DNA from 3 places in the Shewanella sp. SM21 genome. Region 3 is predicted to be linked to each of the others. Evidence: predicted binding sites of a transcription regulator. Region 3 holds the regulator's gene; each other region holds the start of a gene.
The links. Region 3 encodes NrdR, which represses ribonucleotide reductase genes. Its sites were predicted from a motif close to AAACACNANATNTNGTGTTT; they were not measured.
Positions count from the first base shown of each region.

Region 1: the regulator NrdR is predicted to act here: its motif matches at 2,142-2,161, upstream of nrdD (anaerobic ribonucleoside-triphosphate reductase).
Region 2: the regulator NrdR is predicted to act here: its motif matches at 4,005-4,024, upstream of nrdA (class 1a ribonucleoside-diphosphate reductase subunit alpha).

Region 1 is NZ_JAKKRL010000007.1:205,736-213,276, reverse strand. It holds gene L5L94_RS11445 (NADP-dependent oxidoreductase) at 1-496, opposite strand, end outside; gene L5L94_RS11440 (MarR family winged helix-turn-helix transcriptional regulator) at 643-1,122, shown strand; gene L5L94_RS11435 (hypothetical protein) at 1,242-1,931, shown strand; gene nrdD (anaerobic ribonucleoside-triphosphate reductase) at 2,193-4,310, shown strand; gene nrdG (anaerobic ribonucleoside-triphosphate reductase-activating protein) at 4,415-4,876, shown strand; gene L5L94_RS11420 (YibL family ribosome-associated protein) at 4,991-5,347, shown strand; gene ribA (GTP cyclohydrolase II) at 5,621-6,235, shown strand; gene L5L94_RS11410 (hypothetical protein) at 6,293-7,237, shown strand; gene L5L94_RS11405 (FlxA-like family protein) at 7,290-7,541, opposite strand, start outside.
Region 2 is NZ_JAKKRL010000002.1:425,324-432,864, forward strand. It holds gene gyrA (DNA gyrase subunit A) at 1-1,906, opposite strand, end outside; gene ubiG (bifunctional 2-polyprenyl-6-hydroxyphenol methylase/3-demethylubiquinol 3-O-methyltransferase UbiG) at 2,292-3,002, shown strand; gene L5L94_RS04005 (HAD family hydrolase) at 3,004-3,675, shown strand; gene nrdA (class 1a ribonucleoside-diphosphate reductase subunit alpha) at 4,179-6,467, shown strand; gene nrdB (class Ia ribonucleoside-diphosphate reductase subunit beta) at 6,542-7,541, shown strand, end outside.
Region 3 is NZ_JAKKRL010000004.1:45,953-53,493, reverse strand. It holds gene ribE (6,7-dimethyl-8-ribityllumazine synthase) at 1-247, opposite strand, end outside; gene ribBA (bifunctional 3,4-dihydroxy-2-butanone-4-phosphate synthase/GTP cyclohydrolase II) at 378-1,481, opposite strand; gene L5L94_RS06365 (riboflavin synthase) at 1,577-2,233, opposite strand; gene ribD (bifunctional diaminohydroxyphosphoribosylaminopyrimidine deaminase/5-amino-6-(5-phosphoribosylamino)uracil reductase RibD) at 2,284-3,462, opposite strand; gene nrdR (transcriptional regulator NrdR) at 3,569-4,018, opposite strand; gene glyA (serine hydroxymethyltransferase) at 4,307-5,560, opposite strand; gene ettA (energy-dependent translational throttle protein EttA) at 5,750-7,417, shown strand.

The sequences.
Region 1 (7,541 bases), on a different contig from region 3:
AGGCTACGCTACCTACTGCGCCAGAGGCTGCGGAAACGAACAGTGTCTCACCCGCTTTTAAATCTGTAATGTGAGTCAGTCCTGTCCAAGCTGTCATGCCTGGCATTCCGAGTACGCCGAGGAAATGTGAATTATCAAGCGTAGTTAGTGGTAAAGCTGTCAGTCCTGCGGTATCTGTGACTGCGTGTTCACGCCAACCTAGCATGCTGCTGACTTTAGTACCAACCGGGAACTTGGTGTTTTTTGACGCGATAACTTCACCAATCGCACCGCCTTCTAAGACTTGATTTAAGGCGAAGGGCGGAACATAACTCTTGCGATCAACCATGCGCCCGCGCATGTAAGGGTCAACCGACATCCATAGATTTTTAATCAGCACTTGTCCATCAGCGAGAGGTGCTAACGCTTTATTTACTAAAGTAAAGTTCTGTGCTGTAGGCATGCCTTCTGGGCGACTAGCTAGATGGATTTCACGGGTTTCAGTCATACTCTTCATAAAAAATCACTTTTTGTTTGTGCGCAAACTAATGATGTTAACTCTACGTGGCTTTAAGATTGAATGCAAATAGTTTGCGCGCAAACTAGATGGGGTGGGACAGATCGGATAAGATAGTGTTATGTTTAAATGACAGGCGCTTAAACGTGCAGAATTGCTTACCTCAACCTGAGCTAGACGCTACAAAACAGACTCATAGCCAAGCTCCACTCTGTTTATCCGATAATGTTTGTTTCGCGTTATATTCTGCGAGCAATGCATTAGTGCGTGCTTATCGGCCTCTACTCGAGGCATACGAGTTAACTTTCCCTCAATATCTGGTGATGCAAACCCTGTGGCGTCAAAACGGCTGTAGCCAAACCCAGCTATCAGCGGCGACTAAGCTCGATATGGGGACGCTAACGCCTATCGTTAAGCGATTAGAGGTAAAAGGCTTGATCACGCGTTTGGCCTGCATTGAAGATGAGCGGAAAAAGCTGATCACTCTGACAAGTCAAGGAGAGGGTATCAGGCACGAAGCTCTTGCCTTGAAGCAAACCTTGCTTGATAAAGTGCAGATGGACGCTGAGGCACTCGATTTACTAAGGCGGCAATGTCTTGCCTTGATCGAAGACATACAGTCCTAGATATAAGTTAGTTTATGCATAGTGATGCTATTAACTCAGGGGTTGCACTGATTAATACTTGATTGGCTTAGTTTTTGCTTTAAAACCGTCATTGAGTCTTAGACGCCGAATTTTTGACGATGAATTCTATTTTAAATGCCTTTAATCTTAATCGCAGCAGTGCCAGTATCGCCGATGCTTATGGTGCCAATAGCCAAAAGACGAGCACGGCTAAAACCGATACTACGACAGAAACAAATAAAACGCAGACGGATGCTACCAAACCCGATAAAGGTAAAACCGATGAGATAGCGCTGTCGCCACGGGCGCAACGCGCACAGAAAATTCAATCGATGGCGAAGGATTTTTTTGCCGATGGTCAATTTGGCGTCGCCGATATTCCCGCATTGGTGTCGCGCTTACAAAAAGATGGCATTTTATCGGATGTGCAACTCGAGCGTTTATCGAAAAACGGTATTACAGTGCCGAGCACAACAACGCCGACTAAACAATCGTTGCAAGATTTTTTAGATGATGAAATCAAATCATTAGCTAAAAAATCACCCAATAATCCTCTTATCAATACCTTAGTTGATGCTAAGAACGTCTTAACCAATATGGATGATGCTCAGTCGCCGGTGCTAGCCCAGAAGGCCACGAAAGTCCTTAGCCAATTGACGGATTATTTGAATTCTGAACCTCCGCTTACGGATGCTCAAAAGCAGCAGTGGCAGGGGCTAAAATCTATGATGCAACTCGCCTCATCTATGGGGGCGCATCAGTCAGCATCGGGCCAACTCAGTAGTTATCTTGCGCTTGCTAAACGTTAATTCACATCCATAGTGCGTGATAAACACAAATTGTCACGCATTCAACTAGCTGGGTTTAATCAGCAGGTCAAGGCGCAATTTTCAGATAATTGGGCCTAGCTGCAGTTCTTGTTTGTTCTTTTATTTCATCCTAAAAACTATGATCTGGATCATGGACTCCTTACCGTCATTGTAGCCTAATGCTCTACATATTGTGTTTTATGCTTTTAAAATCACTAGATGTAGTGTTAATTTTTAGGCGAGATGGAGAGGAACTGAACAATGCCAGTCGTAATTAAGCGTGATGGTTGCCGCACACCTTTTGATGAAACAAGGATAAGGGATGCAGTGAATGCCGCTGCAAACTCAGTTGGAATAGAGGATGGCGACTATGCAGCGACAGTGGCAGCGTGTATCAGTCAGAGCGTCGCGCCATTAGCTGAAGTCGATATCCACCATCTACAAGATGCGGTTGAGAATTTACTGATGGAAGGGCCGTACAAGTCCCTGGCGCGGGTGTATATCGAATACCGCCACGACAGAGATGTGTGCCGTGAAGCGACCAGTAAACTCAACCTCGAAATCCGTGGTTTAGTTGAGCAAAGCAATGCGGCTTTACTCAATGAAAATGCTAATAAAGATTCAAAAGTCATTCCTACTCAGCGGGATTTACTCGCGGGCATAGTCGCCAAACATTACGCCAAGAGTCATATTTTGCCAAAGGATGTAGTCGCTGCCCATGAAGCGGGCGAGATCCATTACCACGACTTAGATTACTCTCCGTTTTTCCCGATGTTTAACTGCATGTTGATTGATTTAGCTGGCATGTTGACCCACGGCTTTAAAATGGGTAATGCCGAAATTGAAACCCCTAAGTCTATTTCAACAGCGACAGCGGTGACCGCGCAGATTATTGCCCAAGTGGCGAGTCATATCTATGGCGGAACTACTATCAACCGTATCGATGAAGTGTTAGCGCCATTTGTCGCTAAGAGCTACGACAAGCATTACCAAATTGCCCTGAATTGGAAGATTACCGACGCCAAAGCCTTTGCCACGGCGCAAACTGAAAAAGAATGTCACGATGCATTCCAGTCTTTGGAATATGAGGTCAATACTTTACACACCGCCAATGGCCAAACACCGTTCGTGACCTTTGGGTTTGGTTTAGGTACGTCGTGGGAATCACGCTTAATTCAGCAATCTATGCTCAAAGTGCGGATGGCGGGATTGGGTAAAAATCGCAAGACGGCAGTATTCCCTAAGCTAGTGTTTGCGATTCGCGATGGTATTAATCATAAAGCGGGCGATTGCAATTACGATGTAAAACAGATGGCGCTCAAATGCGCGACAATGCGCATGTATCCCGACATTCTCAACTACGAGCAAGTCGAGAAAGTGACCGGTTCATTTAAAACCCCAATGGGCTGCCGTAGCTTTTTAGGCACCTATGAAGAAAATGGCGAGCTTGTGCATGAAGGGCGCAATAATTTGGGAGTGGTCAGTTTAAACCTGCCGCGGATTGCCTTAGAAGCCAATGGCGATGAAGCTGAATTTTATCGCATTTTAGATGACAGATTAGTATTAGCTCGTAAAGCACTGGATACCCGTATTGAGCGACTGAACGGTGTTAAAGCCCGCGTGGCACCTATCCTCTATATGGAAGGCGCCTGTGGTGTACGCTTGCGCGCTGATGATGATGTGGCGCAAATCTTTAAAAATGGCCGTGCGTCGATTTCACTCGGTTACATTGGACTGCATGAAACCATGAATGCACTCTATGGCCCCCAAACCCATGTATTTGATGATACACAATTGAGGGAAAAAGCCGTCGCTATTGTAGCCTATCTTAAAGCGGCCACGGATGCATGGAAGGCCGAAACAGGTTATGGCTTTAGTCTGTATAGCACGCCAAGTGAGAGTCTCTGCAGCCGTTTTTGTAAACTGGATGCGAAGCAATTTGGGCTAGTCACAGGGGTGACGGACAAGGGCTATTACACTAATAGTTTCCACCTCGATGTGGAAAAAAGTGTTAACCCTTACGATAAAATTGATTTTGAACAGCCATATCCCGCTATCGCGAACGGCGGCTTTATTTGTTATGGCGAATATCCCAATATGCAGCATAACCTCGAAGCGCTGGAAAACGTCTGGGATTATAGCTACAGCCGCGTGCCTTACTATGGCACTAACACGCCAATTGATGAATGCTACGACTGTGGCTTTACCGGTGAATTTAGTTGTACCAGTAAAGGGTTCACTTGCCCTAAGTGTGGCAATCATGAGCCTAGTCGGGTTTCTGTGACGCGCCGTGTGTGCGGTTACTTAGGCAGTCCTGATGCGCGGCCCTTTAATTATGGCAAGCAAGAAGAAGTAAAACGCAGGATCAAACACTTGTAACACTATTACCTTATTCTGCCTGTTAGACTTATTCCGTGGCATCAAATAGTGCCACGGGATGAGTGTCAGTGTTAAAAGATGAAATGCACTATGAGTGACCATCAATGAATTACCATCAATATTTCCCTATCGATGTGGTCAATGGCCCAGGTACCCGTGCGACCTTGTTTGTCTCTGGCTGTGAGCACCAGTGCCGCGGTTGTTACAACCAAAGCACGTGGGATCCCCGTTCTGGGCATGTGTTTGATAGGACGATGGAAGATAGGATTATTGCCGATCTCAATGATCAGCGGATTGTGCGCCGTGGTTTATCGCTTTCGGGCGGAGATCCTTTATTGCCTGTCAATCTCAGTGCCATTTTGACGCTCGTCAAACGAGTCAAGGCTGAGTGTAAGGGGAAGGATATTTGGCTGTGGACAGGTTATGTGCTCGATGAGTTGAGTGATGAACAGCGCGCCGTGTTGGCTTATATTGATGTGCTGGTGGACGGAAAATTTGAACAAAGTCTTGCCGATCCGAGTCTTGTCTTTCGCGGTAGCAGCAATCAGATCATTCGTTTGTTATAAAAGCGGTAACGAGGATCTGTAACTTGCTGCTATAATCTCAGGCCTTGACACAGACGCTAGCATAATCAGGCTAAGATTTTACTGTGGCTAACTTAGGTAATTTAAGGTAACAGAATGAATTTAAAGCAAGAACTGCAGCAGCTTAACGATAAATTAGATAAATTTCGTCGTAAACTTGCTGCGGCTGAACAAAGAGGCGATGACGTCATTATTGCCCAGTTCAAACGCGAAATCGCTGCGGTCACTAAGCAAATCGGCAGTGTGAAAGGGCAACAAACCCGCTTATTGAATAAGCAAGGGTCAGATATTAAAGGTTTGCCTTTCCATCGTGCTTTGACAAAAGCGGAACAAGCAGACATGGGCAAACTGAAAAAGTCTGTCAAAGGGCTTGTGGTAATCCACCCTATGACGGCTATCGGCCGTGAAATGGGGCTAACGGAAGTTACTGGATACGCTCCCGCAAAATTTTAATGTGGGATAGGATGTCACTGGCACGGGATCGAGTGTCGATCACGTGTTTGTGCTCCTTGTATTTAATGCACTGCTTCGTTTTAATCCATTCCTTCGTGCTGCCCATCGAAAAGACATTCATGTTTGGTTTAGTTGATTAAAACACTAAAGTATTTCTGGATTGTTCGAAAACACTTTAGAATGGTGCGCTTAGTTGGCTAAGTGCCTAATCCTCGTTTTGTTTCTAGGGATCTTATTCGTCTCATGGAATGAGAGTTGTCGTTAAGGTTAAGTATGTCGATAAAATATGTCGCGACGTCAAAGTTACCCACTCCTTGGGGCGTGTTTGCCATGCATGGTTTTGAAGATACCGAATCAGGTAAAGAGCATGTTGCGCTCACATTCGGTACGCTCAGTGCGGATGAACCTGTGTTGGGCCGTATTCATTCCGAGTGTTTAACCGGCGATGCTTTATTTAGCTTGCGTTGTGACTGTGGTTTTCAGTTACAAGCTGCCATGCAAAATATTGCGGAAACGGGCAGTGGCTTTATCCTCTATTTACGCCAAGAAGGCCGTGGCATTGGTTTGCTGAATAAAATTCGCGCCTATGAGCTGCAAGATAAAGGCGCCAACACGGTTGAAGCCAACGAGCAACTCGGTTTCGAAGCGGATATGCGTAAATACGACATGATCAAGCCTATGCTGGAACAGATAGGGGTGAAGCATGTGCGTTTGATGACCAATAATCCGCGTAAAGTGAAAGCGATGAAGGAGTTTGGCATCGAAGTGGTTGAGCGCGTACCGCTGCAAGTTGGTAAAAATCGTTATAACGAAGCGTACTTAAAAACTAAATCCACTGAGCTTGGACACATGATGTCTGAATATCATTTTATGGATGAAAATAAGTAGTTTTGTCATCATGATGAGTCGACCGATTGAGTTAAAAATGAGGAAGGTTTAAGTCAATTGAGCCATTGTTTCAGTCGGTTGCTATTAAGCTTGTCGCTAATGTGCTTGGCATTACTGAGCGTTATTCCTACCACCTTTGCCGATAGTGTCTCTGCTACAAATACATTTATATCTGCATCTCAAGCGGATTATTCCGACTTTTCTATCAATCATGCACCTAATAATGCTAATGGTAGTAATCCGATAGAAACTAGCACTAATCCAAATTCTGTTTACGCCTTTGGTAGTTATCTTGGCACTGGCGTTTACCGCGCTGCAAACCAAAATGCCACCGTCGTTAGTATTCCGTTAACTTTTGATTTGAAGAAAGATAGCGGTAGCCAAACTTGGTTACGGTTACCTATCTCCTTTGGCTTTTTTGATTATTTAGCCAAAGATATCACTGAAGGCGAGTTACCGTCGTCGATAGGCACTATGACAGTTACCCCAGGTTTTGAGCATCATTGGCAGGCGAGCGAAAATACTCGAATGGAAGGGTATTTAGATATCGGTTTTGGCACTAACTTCGATAAAAACGATAACGTTGCTATTATCGCCTCAGGGATCAGTAGCTTGTATGACTTTACCTTAGCAGGGCAGGATGCTGTGTGGGTATCGAGATTACGCTTTGCTGGGTACAGTGAGCACTATGGTAAGTTTTCGGATCAATTTGCAGTACTACAAACAGGTGTTGATTTAGGGTTAGCACCACGCTGGCAATGGTGGGATCTGCAGGTGCAACCAAGGATCTTTGCCGTGGGTTATTGGTATTTCAATGAACTCAGATTTATCAGCGAGATAGAGCAAGATACTATTGTTTCTGGCAGCTATGAGGCAGGCTTCTCCCTTGCCTTTTCTAAGCCGTTAGGCGGTGAATTATTGAGTGTTGATCGCATCGGATTTAGTTATCGTCGTGGCGATGGGCTCAATGTTTGGCGTTTAATGTTTAGCTTTCCTATCTAGGTTATCATCCATTACGGGCTGTATTACAAAGACTATTGGTAAGTTATCTTGTCTAAGCTGACTTTTGCGCGTCGCGCATCTTCTTATCAGTCAAGGTTGCTATTTGACTACTTAGCTGCATTATCTGTTCTTGGATTAACTTACGTTGTTGCTCCGCAACCTCAGAGTCATCTCCTTTAAGTTTGGCCAGCATTTTTTGTAGTGCTTTGATCTGCTCTTTTATTTTCTGGATCTGTTGGTCGATTAACGTCATGGGCTCTTCTGACGCATCATTTTCTATTCCATCTTTTTTGGCTGCAGCATT
Region 2 (7,541 bases), on a different contig from region 3:
CTGGCAGAATCGCAGTAATGCGCTCGCCATCGGATAACGGCAGCAAGTTAACAATTGGACGACCACGGGCTGTACGGCTCGCTAATGGCAGTTGATACACTTTGAGCCAGTACATCTTACCAAAATCAGAGAAGCACAAAATGGTGTCATGGGTATTGGCAACTAACAGCTTCTCGACGAAATCTTCGTCTTTCACTTTGGTGGCCGCTTTACCTTTACCACCACGGCGCTGGGCTTGGTAATCGGTCAACGGTTGATACTTGGCATAACCTAAGTGCGACAGTGTTACTACAACGTCTTCTTCGTTGATCAAGTCTTCAAGACTCATATCGACTTCGTTGGCATTGATCACGGTACGGCGCGCATCACCATATTCTTCAAGGATTTGAACTAATTCTTCCTTGATGACTTCCATCAAACGCTCAGGACTGCGCAAAATAAACAGCAGACCCGCGATAAATTCGAGTAATTCTTCGTATTCGGCGATGATCTTATCGTGTTCAAGACCGGTTAAACGGTGTAAACGCAGTTCCAGAATGGCCTGAGCTTGTTGCTCAGTCAGGAAGTATTGACCGTCACGAATACCATATTGTGGCTCTAACCACTCTGGACGCGCGGCGTCATCGCCCGCTTTTTCCAGCATGCCTTGAACGTGGCCTAATTCCCAACCTTGCTCAACCAATTTCACTTTGGCATCCGCAGGCGTTGGTGAGGCTTTGATCAGTGCAATAATCGGGTCAATGTTAGCCAGTGCAACCGCCAGCGCTTCCAAAATATGGGCACGCTCACGGGCTTTACGCAGTTCAAATACGGTACGACGCGTCACCACTTCACGGCGATGCAGAATAAAGCATTCGAGCATTTCTTTAAGGTTAAACAGTTTAGGCTGCCCATTGGTCAGGGCCACCATGTTAATCCCGAAAGAACACTGCATTTGCGTTTGAGCATAAAGGTTATTTAGTACAACCTCGCCCACTTCACCGCGCTTAATTTCGATAACGATACGCATACCGTCTTTATCAGACTCGTCGCGTAGGCCGCTGATCCCTTCAAGCTTTTTATCTTTAACCAGCTCGGCAATCTTCTCGATTAAACGGGCTTTGTTTACTTGATATGGGATTTCAGTGACGATTATACGCTCACGGCCATTATCTTCGGTTTCCACATCTGCCAGAGCACGCATGATCGCGCGGCCACGGCCAGTTTTATAGGCATCAATAATGCCTTTACGGCCGTTGATAATCGCTGCAGTGGGGAAATCCGGACCTGGAATGTATTCCATCAACTGTTCAATCGACAGTGAAGGCTCTTCAATCAATGCCAAACAGCCTTTCACAACTTCCGTTAGGTTGTGTGGTGGGATGTTGGTTGCCATACCTACCGCAATACCCGATGAACCGTTAATTAACAGGTTAGGTACGCGTGTAGGTAATACAGCTGGGATCTGTTCTGTACCGTCGTAGTTAGGGACGAAATCCACTGTCTCTTTTTCAAGATCAGCTAGTAATTGGTGCGCTAACTTATCCATACGGATTTCGGTATAACGCATTGCCGCCGCTGAGTCACCGTCGACCGAACCGAAGTTACCTTGGCCGTCTACTAAGGTGTAACGCAGTGAGAATGGCTGGGCCATACGGACGATAGTGTCATAAACAGCAGAATCACCATGGGGGTGATATTTACCGATGACGTCACCGACCACACGGGCTGATTTTTTGTAAGGCTTGTTCCAATCGTTCTTCAATTCACTCATGGCAAACAGAACGCGGCGATGAACCGGCTTTAAGCCGTCGCGCACGTCTGGTAATGCACGTCCCACGATAACGCTCATGGCGTAATCAAGGTACGAATTCTTTAGTTCGTCTTCGATATTAATTGGCGAAATAGATGATGCCAGATCAGTCATAAACTGCTCGTTCCCCTGAAAAATAGCTGACAACGTATAATCCGTATCATTGCCTAGCCCAAAAACGTGATTTGGCATTCTAACACAGTTATTTAATGTCGCCAGACCTATCATTATCGAATTGAGAGTCTGGTGGCTTAATAGATGAAAACACTGTCAATTTGGTCGTTTGTGCGATAAACAAGCGTTGAAATTCACGGCTTACGATGAGGAAAAATCGTCAAAGGGATAAAGTAAAAGGTCGATACGGAGCACAACAATTAACATAAAAGCAGATAACTGCTGAAAATTCACTCGACCACAAGGGCTTAGCTCAGTCGAGCACTTTGTTTATCAAACATAGTCGTTATAATAGCCGCACAATACAGCTTCTTCAGGTAATAGCATGCATCAGAATACCAATGTAGACCCACAGGAAATCGCAAAGTTTGAACGTATGGCCGAAACTTGGTGGGATCTCAACGGCGAATTTAAGCCGCTGCATCTATTAAACCCGCTGCGCTTAAACTATATCGATCAAACCGCAGGCGGTATTTTCGGCAAGAAAGTGCTCGATGTCGGCTGTGGTGGCGGCATATTGTCTGAAAGCATGGCCCGCATCGGCGCCGAGGTTGATGGCTTAGATATGGGTGATGAGCCCTTAGAAGTCGCCCGCCTACATGCCCTCGAAACAGGCGTGAGCATTAATTATGTAAAAAATACTGCCGAGGCCCACAGCCAAGATCATCAAGCCTATTACGATGTGGTGACCTGCATGGAAATGCTCGAACATGTACCCGATCCACAATCTGTGATTAAAGCATGCTGTGACATGGTCAAACCCGGTGGTCATGTGTTTTTCTCCACCATCAACCGCAACATTAAATCCTACGTGCACACCATTTTAGGTGCGGAATATTTGCTAAAAATGCTGCCAGTTGGCACCCACGAGCATAAAAAATTCATTAAGCCTTCGGAGCTGATTGAGCTAGTAGATAATACCGATCTTATCTGTACCGATGCCTTAGGGGTAAGCTACAACCCATTGACGGGCATTTTTAAGTACACGCCTAAGGTTGATGTGAATTACATGATAGCGACGCGTAAGGTTGATTAATATGAGTCTGGCACAGATCAAAGGCGTACTGTTCGATCTCGATGGCACCTTAGCCGATACCGCGCCGGATCTGGTGCAAGCCCTCAATTTAAGTCTTCAAGACGTCGGCATCGCCGCGCAGCCGTTAGCGGCCATGCGCTACGCCGCATCCCACGGCAGTTTTGCCTTAGTCGATGCCGCGATCCCTGATGCGGCAGAAGATCTTCGGTCTCAAGTACAGCAAGGGTTGCTCGCCCACTATCAGCGTATAAATGGCGATCATTGTGCGCTATTTACAGGCATAGCAGCATTACTCGATTGGCTCGAGTTAACTCAGCTGCCGTTTGGGGTGATCACCAACAAGCCTGCGCGCTTTACCCGTCCCTTATTGCGAAAACTGAATTTACACTTGCGTATGCCCGTTATCATCAGTGGCGATTCTACAAAACACCCAAAACCCCACACTGCACCTATGCTGTTAGGCGCACAACAACTGAACTGTGCTCCAGAGCACATTTTGTATCTTGGGGATGCCGAGCGAGATCTGCTCGCGGCCAAGGCTGCTGGCATGTTAGGCGGCGTGGCCCTATGGGGTTATCTGGGCGTGAACGACAAGCCGTTGCAATGGCCAGCGCACGCGCATTTTGCGAGCCCAACTGAGCTACATCAAGCACTAATCGAAGCATTGGCTTAACAACATCAACCAAAAACAGCGCCTACAATGCTCACGAATAAGGCATCCAATACGTAACTTCACTGACGAACATCAGTGTGTCAGCATACTATTTATGACCCACGGAAAAAGTCAGGCGGATAAAAGATCGGCACTCGTGAGCGATCGCGATCTAAAGAAAAGGATCGCCTAAAAATCCCCCATGAGTGTGACACGCTAACCTGAAATTGAGCTTCAAGGTTAGTCGTTACTAACGCAAAATTTTATCCTCACGTTATCCACAAGATGTCCCCTGAATTCAGACTTGCAAATAGGGGCAAACCTCACTATCTTGTATCCCATATAATTTAAAACACCATATCTTGTGTATAGGTAACAATCAGACACACTAGAAGCTCGCCGCTTAATTGACTCGTTTTTAACCAGTCAGCTGTATTTAAGGGACGATTATTGATTGTTTTACAAGGATACGTACGGTGATTTTGCTCACCTAAATACATATAAGAACCAAGGCCTATCTCCAAATGAATAGCACTATGACAGTCACAAAACGCTGTGGCGATCGTGAGAATATCGATCTCGAAAAAATACACCGCGTAATTACTTGGGCAGCCAAGGGATTAAAAAACGTTTCTGTTTCTGAAGTTGAACTTCGCTCGCACCTACAGTTTTTCGATGGCATCCCAACCGAAGCTATCCATGAAACCATTATCAAGGCTGCGGCGGATTTAATTTCTCCAGAATCACCAGACTATCAGTTCCTTGCTGCCCGTTTAGCGGTGTTTCATTTGCGTAAGAAGGCCTTCGGTCAGTTCGAGCCGCCCGCATTGTATGCTCACGTGACTAAGTTGGTTGAGCTGGGTAAATACGATCAACACATTTTAAGAGATTACACCCGCGAAGAGCTGGATGTGATGGATACCTATATCGACCACTGGCGCGATATGGATTTTTCCTACGCTGCAGTAAAACAGCTGGAAGGCAAGTATTTAGTTCAAAACCGTGTTACCCACGAAATCTATGAGAGCGCACAGTTCCTTTACATTTTGGTTGCGGCTTGCTTGTTTGCCCGTTATCCAAAAGAGACGCGCCTGAAATACGTTAAAGATTTCTATGACGCGGTATCAACTTTTAAACTGTCGCTGCCAACGCCAATTATGGCCGGTGTGCGCACCCCAACGCGTCAGTTTAGCTCTTGCGTACTGATCGAATGTGGTGACAGCTTAGATTCCATCAACGCGACCGCTTCGTCTATCGTGAAATACGTCAGCCAACGTGCGGGTATCGGTATTAACGCCGGTCGTATTCGCGCCTTAGGTAGCCCAATTCGTGGTGGTGAAGCCTTCCACACAGGTTGCTTACCTTTCTATAAGTATTTCCAAACCGCAGTGAAGTCGTGTTCTCAAGGCGGCGTGCGTGGCGGTGCTGCGACCCTGTTCTACCCTATTTGGCACTTAGAAGTCGAATCTCTGCTGGTATTGAAAAATAACCGCGGCGTCGAAGACAACCGTATCCGTCATTTAGACTACGGTGTGCAGCTGAACAAAGTCATGTATCAACGTCTGATCAAAGGCGAAAACATTAGTTTATTTAGCCCATCTGACGTACCTGGCTTGTACGATGCTTTCTTTGAAGATCAAAACGAATTCGAACGTTTATATGTGCAATATGAGCAAGACAGCAGCATTCGTAAGAAAACCATAAAAGCCGTTGAGCTGTTTTCACTGATGATGCAAGAGCGCGCTTCAACGGGCCGTATCTACATTCAGAACGTGGATCACTGCAACACTCACAGCCCGTTTGATTCAAAAGTCGCGCCGATCAGACAGTCTAACCTGTGTCTTGAAATCGCCCTGCCGACTAAACCATTAAACAACATCGATGATCCAGAAGGTGAAATCGCGCTTTGTACGCTGTCAGCACTTAACTTAGGTTCTATCAAAGAGTTATCTGATATTGAGCCATTAGCCGACCTCGCCGTACGCGCACTGGATAATCTATTGGACTATCAAGATTACCCTATCAAAGCCGCGCAAATCGCCTCGATGAATCGCCGTACCTTAGGCATAGGCGTGATCAACTTCGCTAACTATTTAGCGAAAAACGGCATGAAGTATTCCGATGGTAGTGCGAACGCTTTAACCCACAGAACCTTCGAAGCGATTCAGTACTATTTACTGAAAGCCTCAATGAACTTAGCCAAAGAGCAAGGTGCGTGTCCGTTATTCCACGAGACCACTTACTCTCAAGGTATTTTGCCAATTGATACCTACAAACGTGATTTGGATAAAATTTGTGCCGAACCATTGCACTTAGACTGGGAATCACTGCGTAGCGATATCAAGCAATATGGCCTGCGTAACTCGACGCTGTCGGCATTAATGCCATCAGAAACCTCGTCGCAAATCTCCAATGCGACCAATGGTATTGAGCCACCACGTGGCCTTATCAGCGTGAAATCGAGCAAAGACGGTCAGCTAAAACAAGTGGTACCTGATTTCGATACACTGAAAGATAGCTATGAATTGCTGTGGAAAATGCCAAGCAACGACGGTTACTTACAGTTAGTGGGTATTATGCAGAAATTCGTTGACCAAGCGATTTCTGCTAACACTAACTACGATCCTTCACGTTTTGAAGGCCGTAAAGTACCCATGCAAACCCTGCTGAAAGATTTGCTCAATGCTTACAAGTTAGGTGTTAAAACGCTTTACTACCATAACACTCGCGATGGTGCGTCGGATTCACACGATGACATCACCAATTTAGAGAAAGAAGATGACGGTTGCGCCGGCGGCGCATGTAAAATCTAGTCTTTAACTTTAACGTTAACGGTTTTATAGGGATCCCGATTGAGTGGATCCCTATCCATTGGAAAAATAGCACCATGGCCTACTCTACCTTCTGTCAAACACCTAACGATGCCACCCGTGAACCTATGTTTTTAGGTCAATCGGTCAACGTGGCTCGTTACGATCAACAAAAATATGAAGTGTTCGAAAAACTGATAGAAAAGCAGTTATCTTTCTTTTGGCGCCCGGAAGAAGTAGACGTCAGTCGCGATAAGATTGACTACGGTGCATTGCCTGATCATGAAAAACACATCTTTATTTCGAATCTGAAATACCAAACCCTACTCGACTCGATTCAAGGCCGCTCGCCCAATGTGGCCTTTTTGCCGCTGGTGTCACTGCCTGAATTAGAAACCTGGATTGAGACTTGGTCTTTCTCTGAGACGATTCACTCGCGCTCATACACCCACATCATTCGCAATATTGTTAACGATCCTTCAGTGATCTTCGACGATATCGTCGTGAACAAAGAAATCTTAAGCCGTGCGACCGATATCGCCGCTTATTACGATCATTTGATCCAACTGACTCAGATATTCCATTTACTCGGTGCAGGAACCCATGTCATCGATGGCAAAGAAGTCATAGTAAACACCCGCACCCTGAAAAAAGCCTTGTACCTGTGCATGATGTCAGTCAACGCCCTAGAAGCCATTCGTTTCTATGTTAGCTTCGCCTGCTCATTTGCCTTTGCTGAACGTAAGCTCATGGAAGGTAACGCGAAAATTATTCGCTTAATCGCCCGTGATGAAGCCTTACACTTAAACAGCACTCAGCATATTTTAAGCATCATGCAAGGCGGTAAAGACGATCCAGAAATGGGTGAAATTGCTGCAGAATGCCAACAGGAAGCTTTCGATTTATTCTTCAAAGCCGCAGAGCAAGAAAAAGAATGGGCCAAATACCTGTTCAAAGACGGCTCTATGATAGGTTTGAATGAACAGATCCTGTGCCAATACGTTGAGTTTATTACTAATCAACGCATGAAGTCGGTGAATCTACCGCAACCATACCCAGAAATAACCAATCCATTAC
Region 3 (7,541 bases):
TCACCGCACCTAATGCGATAATACCGTCGAATTTACCACTGGCAGCTACGCGACGCGCAGCTAGCGGCAACTCAACCGCACCTGGTACACGGACAACAGTGATATTGTCGTCGCTGACTTGGCCAAAACGTTTCAGCGTGTCAAGTGCACCTTCAAGCAAGCTCTCAACTAAAAAGCTGTTGAAACGCGAAATTACAATCGCAACTTTGGCATTTTTCGCTTCGATATTACCTTGAACTACGTTCATTATCTTACCTAATTTAGCTAAAGCACCCAGCTCGGGGCGAAAAGTGGCGACATGATATCACAGCCAATTGCCCAGAGCCCTATGCAAATTATCAGAAATTGTTAATTTTACTTCAGTGTAACTTTGGGTTTCAGTCCGCCACATACTCAGTCACTTCAAGGCCAAAGCCTGAAAGTGAGTGGTAGCGTTTAGGCGAACTGAGCAGACGCATCTTAGTCACACCAAGGCTGGCGAGAATTTGCGAGCCAACACCCACACGGCGCGACGTCCCCTGCCATTTTGCAGAAGCAGGCGCTTGGCCTTGATCTTCAGCTTCAAAGGCTTTCACCCTAGAAAGGATTTCACAGGGATGTTCTTGATTCCCGAGTAAAACCAATACACCACCTTCTGCAGAAATACGCTCCATCGCCTTTTCGAGTGGCCAGCTGCGTTGCTGATCGCGCTCTGAGTGGAGTAAATCGTTGAAGGTATTTTGCAAATGCACGCGCACCAAACAATCTTCTTTCACCTCACCTTTGACTAAGGCAAAGTGCAGTTGATTGTCGATAGTGTCTCTGAAGGTCACCATGTCGAACTCGCCGAAACGGGTCGGTAGTTTGCATTTAGCTTCACGCACAACCGTGGTTTCTTTGGTGTTGCGATACTCGATTAAAGCCGCAATAGTGCCGATTTTGATGCCATGCAACTCGGAGAAGATCTCTAAATCTGGGCGACGTGCCATAGTGCCGTCTTCGTTCAAAATCTCAACGATAACGCCCGATGGCTCAAGTCCCGCAAGACGGGCTAAATCACAGCCAGCTTCAGTGTGGCCTGCGCGGGTTAATACGCCGCCGTCCTGTGCCATTAGCGGGAAGATGTGCCCTGGTTGCACTAAATCAGACGCTTTAGCCTCCTTAGCCACAGCCGCTTTCACCGTTACAGCGCGATCGTGGGCCGAAATACCGGTAGTCACACCTTCTGCCGCTTCAATAGAAACCGTAAAGTTAGTCGAGAACTGGGCGTTATTATTCGTCACCATTAAGGGGAGATTTAACTGCTGGCAACGGGCTTTAGTCATGGTCTGGCAAATAAGCCCACGGCCATATTTCGCCATAAAGTTAATCGCTTCTGGCGTGACCATTTCGGCCGCCATGATCAAATCACCTTCGTTTTCTCTGTCTTCGTCATCCATCAAAATAACCATTTTGCCTTGACGAATATCTTCGATGATCTCTTCTATACTGTGCAGCGCCATTGTAGGACCTTATGATTTTGCTGTTATTATGAAATTCTATACCTAAATAACCTAAGCTGCCGATAAGCTTAAGTTAAATAATCTGCTCCTGTGCACTAACGCACAAAGCCGGCACGGGCTAACATTTCCATGGTGACGCCACCGCTCTTGCTGTCTTTGCCATCATAATTCATCAAGCGTTCAAGATAACGGGCGATTAAATCCACTTCGATATTCACCTTATCGCCCGCTTGCAGGTCGATTAACGTGGTTTCCCCCGCGGTATGCGGCACTATGGTCAAGCGGAATCGACTGCCGTCCACTTCGTTAACCGTCAAACTCACGCCATCAATGGTGATGGAACCTTTATGGGCAATATAACGCCCAAGCTCTGCGGGTGCGGCTAACCAAAACTCGATGGCTTGACCACGCACTAAGCGTTGCTCAACCGTTGCAATACCGTCCACATGGCCACTGACCATGTGGCCGCCTAAGCGTGTGGTTGGGGTGACGGCCTTTTCAAGATTCACCTTAGTGCCCACTTTGTAGTGAGCAAAGCCGGTTAGACTCACGGTTTCGGCAGAGACATCAGCCACATAACCGTCGGCTAATTGCTGCACAACCGTTAAGCACACACCGTTAGTGGCAATGCTGTCGCCTAGACGTACATCGTTTAAATCCAGTTTGCCGCTCGCCACGGTAAGACGAATATCATCGCCTTTACGCTCCAGTTTGCGCAGGGTGCCAACGGCTTCAATAATCCCAGTAAACATGGTTAACTCACTTAATTAAATAAAGAAGTAATAAGGCATAAGACTCAAGGTTAAACGGTTATCTTGCTCCAATTCGATTTAGATAAAGAGGTATCAAGCATAACGCTCAAAGTTAAACGGGTATCTGGCCCTAATTTGCGCTCATCTACCAAAATTAGTGCAGGAATGTGTGCCATGGTTTGATAATCGGGCAATTGCAGCAGATTACGCCCATACCCACCGAGGATTTTCATCGCTTGGTACAGCACTAACTCATCGGCAAGCCCCTCTGCTAAAAATGCGCCCGCTAAGGTTGCACCCGCTTCCACCAACACGTGATTACAGCTTTGGCCTAAATAGCTTAATAGTTCAGGCAATGAGACGCGACCTGCAATTGCAGGTAACACGAGGCAACTCACATGGGAGGGCAATTGTGTTTGAAACTCTGCAGGATAAGCCACGGTCGAGACCAAGAGTATCGGCGATACGATAGCTAAGCAGGCGGCGGATAACGGCAAACGGGCGCGGCTGTCGAGTATCACCCTTAATGGCTGCAACAGTTGCGCTTCGGTTAGACTGTCTTTTAAGCCACCAAGCTCTTGATAACGCACATTGAGCGAAGGATCGTCTGCCAATATGGTTTCGATCCCCGTGACTAGCGCGCAGGAACGTAAACGTAATCGCTGCACGTCGCGACGAGATTCTGGACCGGTTATCCATTTAGACACACCGTTAGACAGCGCGGTTTTACCATCGAGACTCGCGGCTAATTTGACTGTGACTCTGGGTAAACCCGATTCCATGCGCTTCATAAAGCCTAAATTCAAGGCATAGGCTTCATCGCGATGTAATCCCACATCCACTTCAATACCGGCGTCACGCAGCATTTGAATACCGCGACCACCTACTTGCGGATTAGGATCTTCCACCGCCACGACTACGCGTTTAACGCCAATATTGATCAGCGCCAAGGCGCAGGGCGGCGTGCGGCCATAATGGCTGCAGGGCTCTAAAGTGACATAGGCCGTTGCGCCGCGGGCGCGTTCGCCAGCCATACGTAGCGCATGCACTTCGGCGTGGGGTTCACCCGCTTTTTGATGATAACCTTCACCAATGATTTGGTTATCTTTAACGATAACGCAGCCCACACTGGGATTGGGTCTCGTGGTGTAAAAGCCTTTGCGCGCCAATTGAATCGCGCGGCTCATCATTTGGGTATCGAGTACGGACCAACTTATGTTCAAGCTCATGTTCAACCCTGTTGTTAAAGGTTTCGGCTTTCACCAGTCTTATAAAATCTGTTTTTCATGCTGTTAGCAACTGCACGTCTGCCTTGTCGGCGACAAAACTCAATGACTACTTTTGCAGTTTGGCGATGGCTTCGCCAAATTCAGACACGTCTTCGAAGGCACGGTACACAGAAGCGAAACGAATGTAGGCGACTTTATCTAGGCTCATCAATTGCTCCATCATTAAGTTACCGACCATTTCTGACGGCACTTCCCGCTCTCCCGTGGCGCGCAGAGTCGACTTGATTTTGCTGAGTGCTTGCTCGATTTCATCCATAGATACGGGGCGTTTTTCAACGGCGCGCAACATGCCACCTTGGAGTTTTTCTTCATCGAAGGGTTGGCGTGAACCATCGCGCTTAATCACCCTAGGCATGACTAATTCGGCGCCTTCGAAGGTGGTAAATCTTTCATGACATTCGGTGCATTCTCGGCGACGGCGCACTTGGTGGCCTTCTGCCACTAATCGGGAATCGATGACTTTAGTATCTGTCGCGCTGCAAAATGGACAATGCATTGAGCCTCCTGCCAGTGAATGGTGGTAAAGCGTTAATGGCTTTACCTGTTAAATCTCAGTCAAACGCAATGGATTTAAGCCTAAGATGTTACCAATAAAAATGGCCGCAAGATGCGGCCATGGGATTTTATCCTATTTATGGGCTGAGGTTAACTACCTGAGCTTAACAACCTAATGTTAACTACTTGATGTTAAGTGCCTGATGCTAAGTACCTGATGTGATAAGTATCAAGTCAGTCGGCGATCAATCTCGGCCCTTCATCTACTAAGCGTAGATGCATAGGCAAATTAGCCGTAAACAGGGAAACGTGCGCAAAGTGCCAATACTTGGCCTTTCACACGTTCAATCACAGCAGGATTGTTCGCATCATCAAGGATGTCACAAATCCAGCCCGTCAGCTCTTTCGATTCCGCTTCTTTAAAGCCGCGACGCGTAATGGCTGGCGTACCGATACGCACACCTGAGGTCACAAAGGGTGAACGTGGGTCATTTGGCACTGAGTTTTTGTTCACAGTAATGTTAGCGCTACCTAAAGCGGCATCGGCTTCTTTACCCGTTAAGTCACGACCAATCAGGTCAACTAGCATTAAGTGGTTGCTGGTTCCGCCAGAGACGATTTTGTAACCGCGCTCAAGGAACACTTCAACCATAGCTTTAGCGTTATTAACCACTTGCTGTTGGTACACTTTAAATTCTGGCTCTAGGGCTTCTTTGAACGCAACCGCTTTACCTGCGATAACGTGCATCAATGGGCCACCTTGACCGCCTGGGAATACCGCAGAGTTCAACTTTTTGTACAAGTCTTCATCGTCAGCAGCAGATAGGATCACGCCACCACGGGGACCCGCTAAGGTTTTGTGGGTCGTAGATGTCACAACGTGCGCGTGTGGTACTGGGTTTGGATAAACGCCCGCAGCAATAAGACCGGCAACGTGCGCCATGTCGACAAATAAATAAGCACCGATTTTGTCTGCGATTTCACGCATTTTTGCCCAATCAACGATACCTGAATAGGCAGAGAAACCGCCGATCATCATCTTAGGCTTATGTTCTAAGGCAATACGCTCCATCTCGTCATAGTCAATTTTGCCAGACTCGTCGATACCATAAGGAATGATGTTGTACAGTTTGCCAGAGAAGTTAACCGGTGAACCGTGGGTCAAGTGACCACCGTGGGCTAAGTTCATGCCCAGTACGGTATCGCCAGGTTTTAACAATGCCATGTAAACCGCGCTGTTTGCCTGTGAACCTGAATGAGGTTGTACGTTAGCGTAAGTTGCGCCAAACAGTTCTTTCGCACGTTCAATCGCTAAGGTTTCAACTACGTCCACATACTCACAACCACCATAGTAACGCTTGCCTGGATAGCCTTCAGCGTACTTATTGGTTAACTGTGAACCTTGCGCTTCCATCACGCGTGGACTGGTGTAGTTTTCAGAAGCAATCAGCTCAATATGCTCTTCTTGACGCAGAGTTTCATTCTGAATTGCCTTAAACAGTTCCGGATCATAATCTGCGATATTCATATCTTTTTTCAGCATTGCTTACTCCAGCTGCCAATTCTTATAGGTAGGGTTGCGCGGTATTCTACTCGGAACGCGGTCACAATCCCAGTATTTGAAACATGAAATTCCTGCAGATAGTGCTTGAACTTGGCTCATTGTCGAGTTGAGTTCGGCGCGCAATCGAGTAGAATTAGCCGCATCATTAGTCACTTAAGATAGAGAAAAATGGCTCAGTTTGTTTACAGCATGCTGCGGGTGGGTAAAATTGTTCCGCCTAAGAAGCAGATCCTTAAAGATATTTCTTTAAGCTTTTTCCCCGGCGCCAAAATTGGCGTACTCGGCCTCAACGGTTCAGGTAAGTCGACACTACTGCGCATTATGGCGGGTATCGACACCGAAATTGAAGGTGAAGCGCGCCCAATGCCGGGATTGAAAATCGGTTACCTGCCGCAGGAACCTAAACTCGATCCGAATCAAACCGTGCGTGAAGCGATTGAAGAAGCGGTAGCAGAGGCAAAAAATGCCCTGACTCGCCTCGATGCCGTTTATGCCGCATACGCCGAGCCGGATGCCGATTTCGACGCCCTTGCGAAAGAGCAAGGCGAACTCGAAGCCATTATCCAAGCCCAAGATGCCCATAATTTAGAGTACGTCCTTGAGCGCGCCGCCAACGCCCTGCGTCTGCCAGATTGGGATGAAAAAATCGAAGTGTTATCCGGTGGTGAACGTCGCCGCGTAGCGATTTGTCGTTTGCTGCTTGAAAAGCCAGAAATGCTGTTACTGGACGAACCCACCAACCACTTGGATGCTGAATCTGTGGCGTGGCTTGAGCACTTCCTGCAGGAATATGCTGGTACTGTGGTCGCGATTACCCACGACAGATACTTCCTCGACAATGCCGCTGGCTGGATTTTAGAACTCGACCGCGGTGAAGGTATTCCGTGGGAAGGTAACTATTCTTCATGGCTTGAGCAGAAAGATGCCCGTCTGAAGCAAGAATCAGCCACCGAAAGCGCTCGCCAAAAGACCATTGCCAAAGAATTGGAATGGGTACGTCAAGGCGCCAAAGGCCGTCAGTCTAAGGGCAAAGCCCGTATGGCGCGCTTTGAAGAGCTGAACACTAACGATTACCAAAAACGTAACGAAACCAACGAGCTGTTCATTCCGCCCGGACCACGTTTAGGTGACAAGGTTATTGAAGTGAATAACCTGACCAAATCTTACGGTGACCGCGTATTGATCGACAACCTGTCGTTCTCTGTGCCTAAGGGCGCTATCGTCGGTATTATCGGTGCCAACGGCGCGGGTAAATCAACCCTGTTCCGCATGTTATCCGGCGCAGAAAAGCCAGACAGCGGCAGCATTGAGCTGGGTGATACAGTGCAACTGGCATCGGTTGAGCAGTTCCGCGATTCGATGAATGATAAGAACACCATTTGGGAAGAAATCTCCGGTGGTCAAGACATCATGCGTATCAACAACATGGAAATCCCGAGCCGCGCCTATGTAGGCCGCTTCAACTTCCGTGGTGGCGATCAGCAAAAAGTTATCGGCACTCTGTCGGGTGGTGAACGTAACCGAGTGCATTTAGCCAAACTGCTGCAAGCAGGCGGTAACGTATTATTACTCGACGAACCCACCAACGATTTAGACGTTGAAACCCTGCGCGCACTGGAAGAAGCGATTCTAGAATTCCCAGGTTGCGCTATGGTGATTTCGCATGACCGTTGGTTCCTCGACCGTATCGCGACCCACATTCTGGATTACCGCGACGAAGGTCAAGTGAACTTCTACGAAGGTAACTACACCGAATATTCGGCATGGTTGAAGAACACCTATGGCGCCGATGTGGTTGAGCCACACCGCTTGAAATACAAGCGCATGATAAAGTAAATCTAGAATCTAGAATCTAGAATCTAGAATCTAGAATCTAGAATCTAGAATCTAGAATCTAGAATCTAGACAAGTGTAAATCTGAGGAGTTTAGCTCGAAAGGGTTAAGCTCCTTTTTTATGGC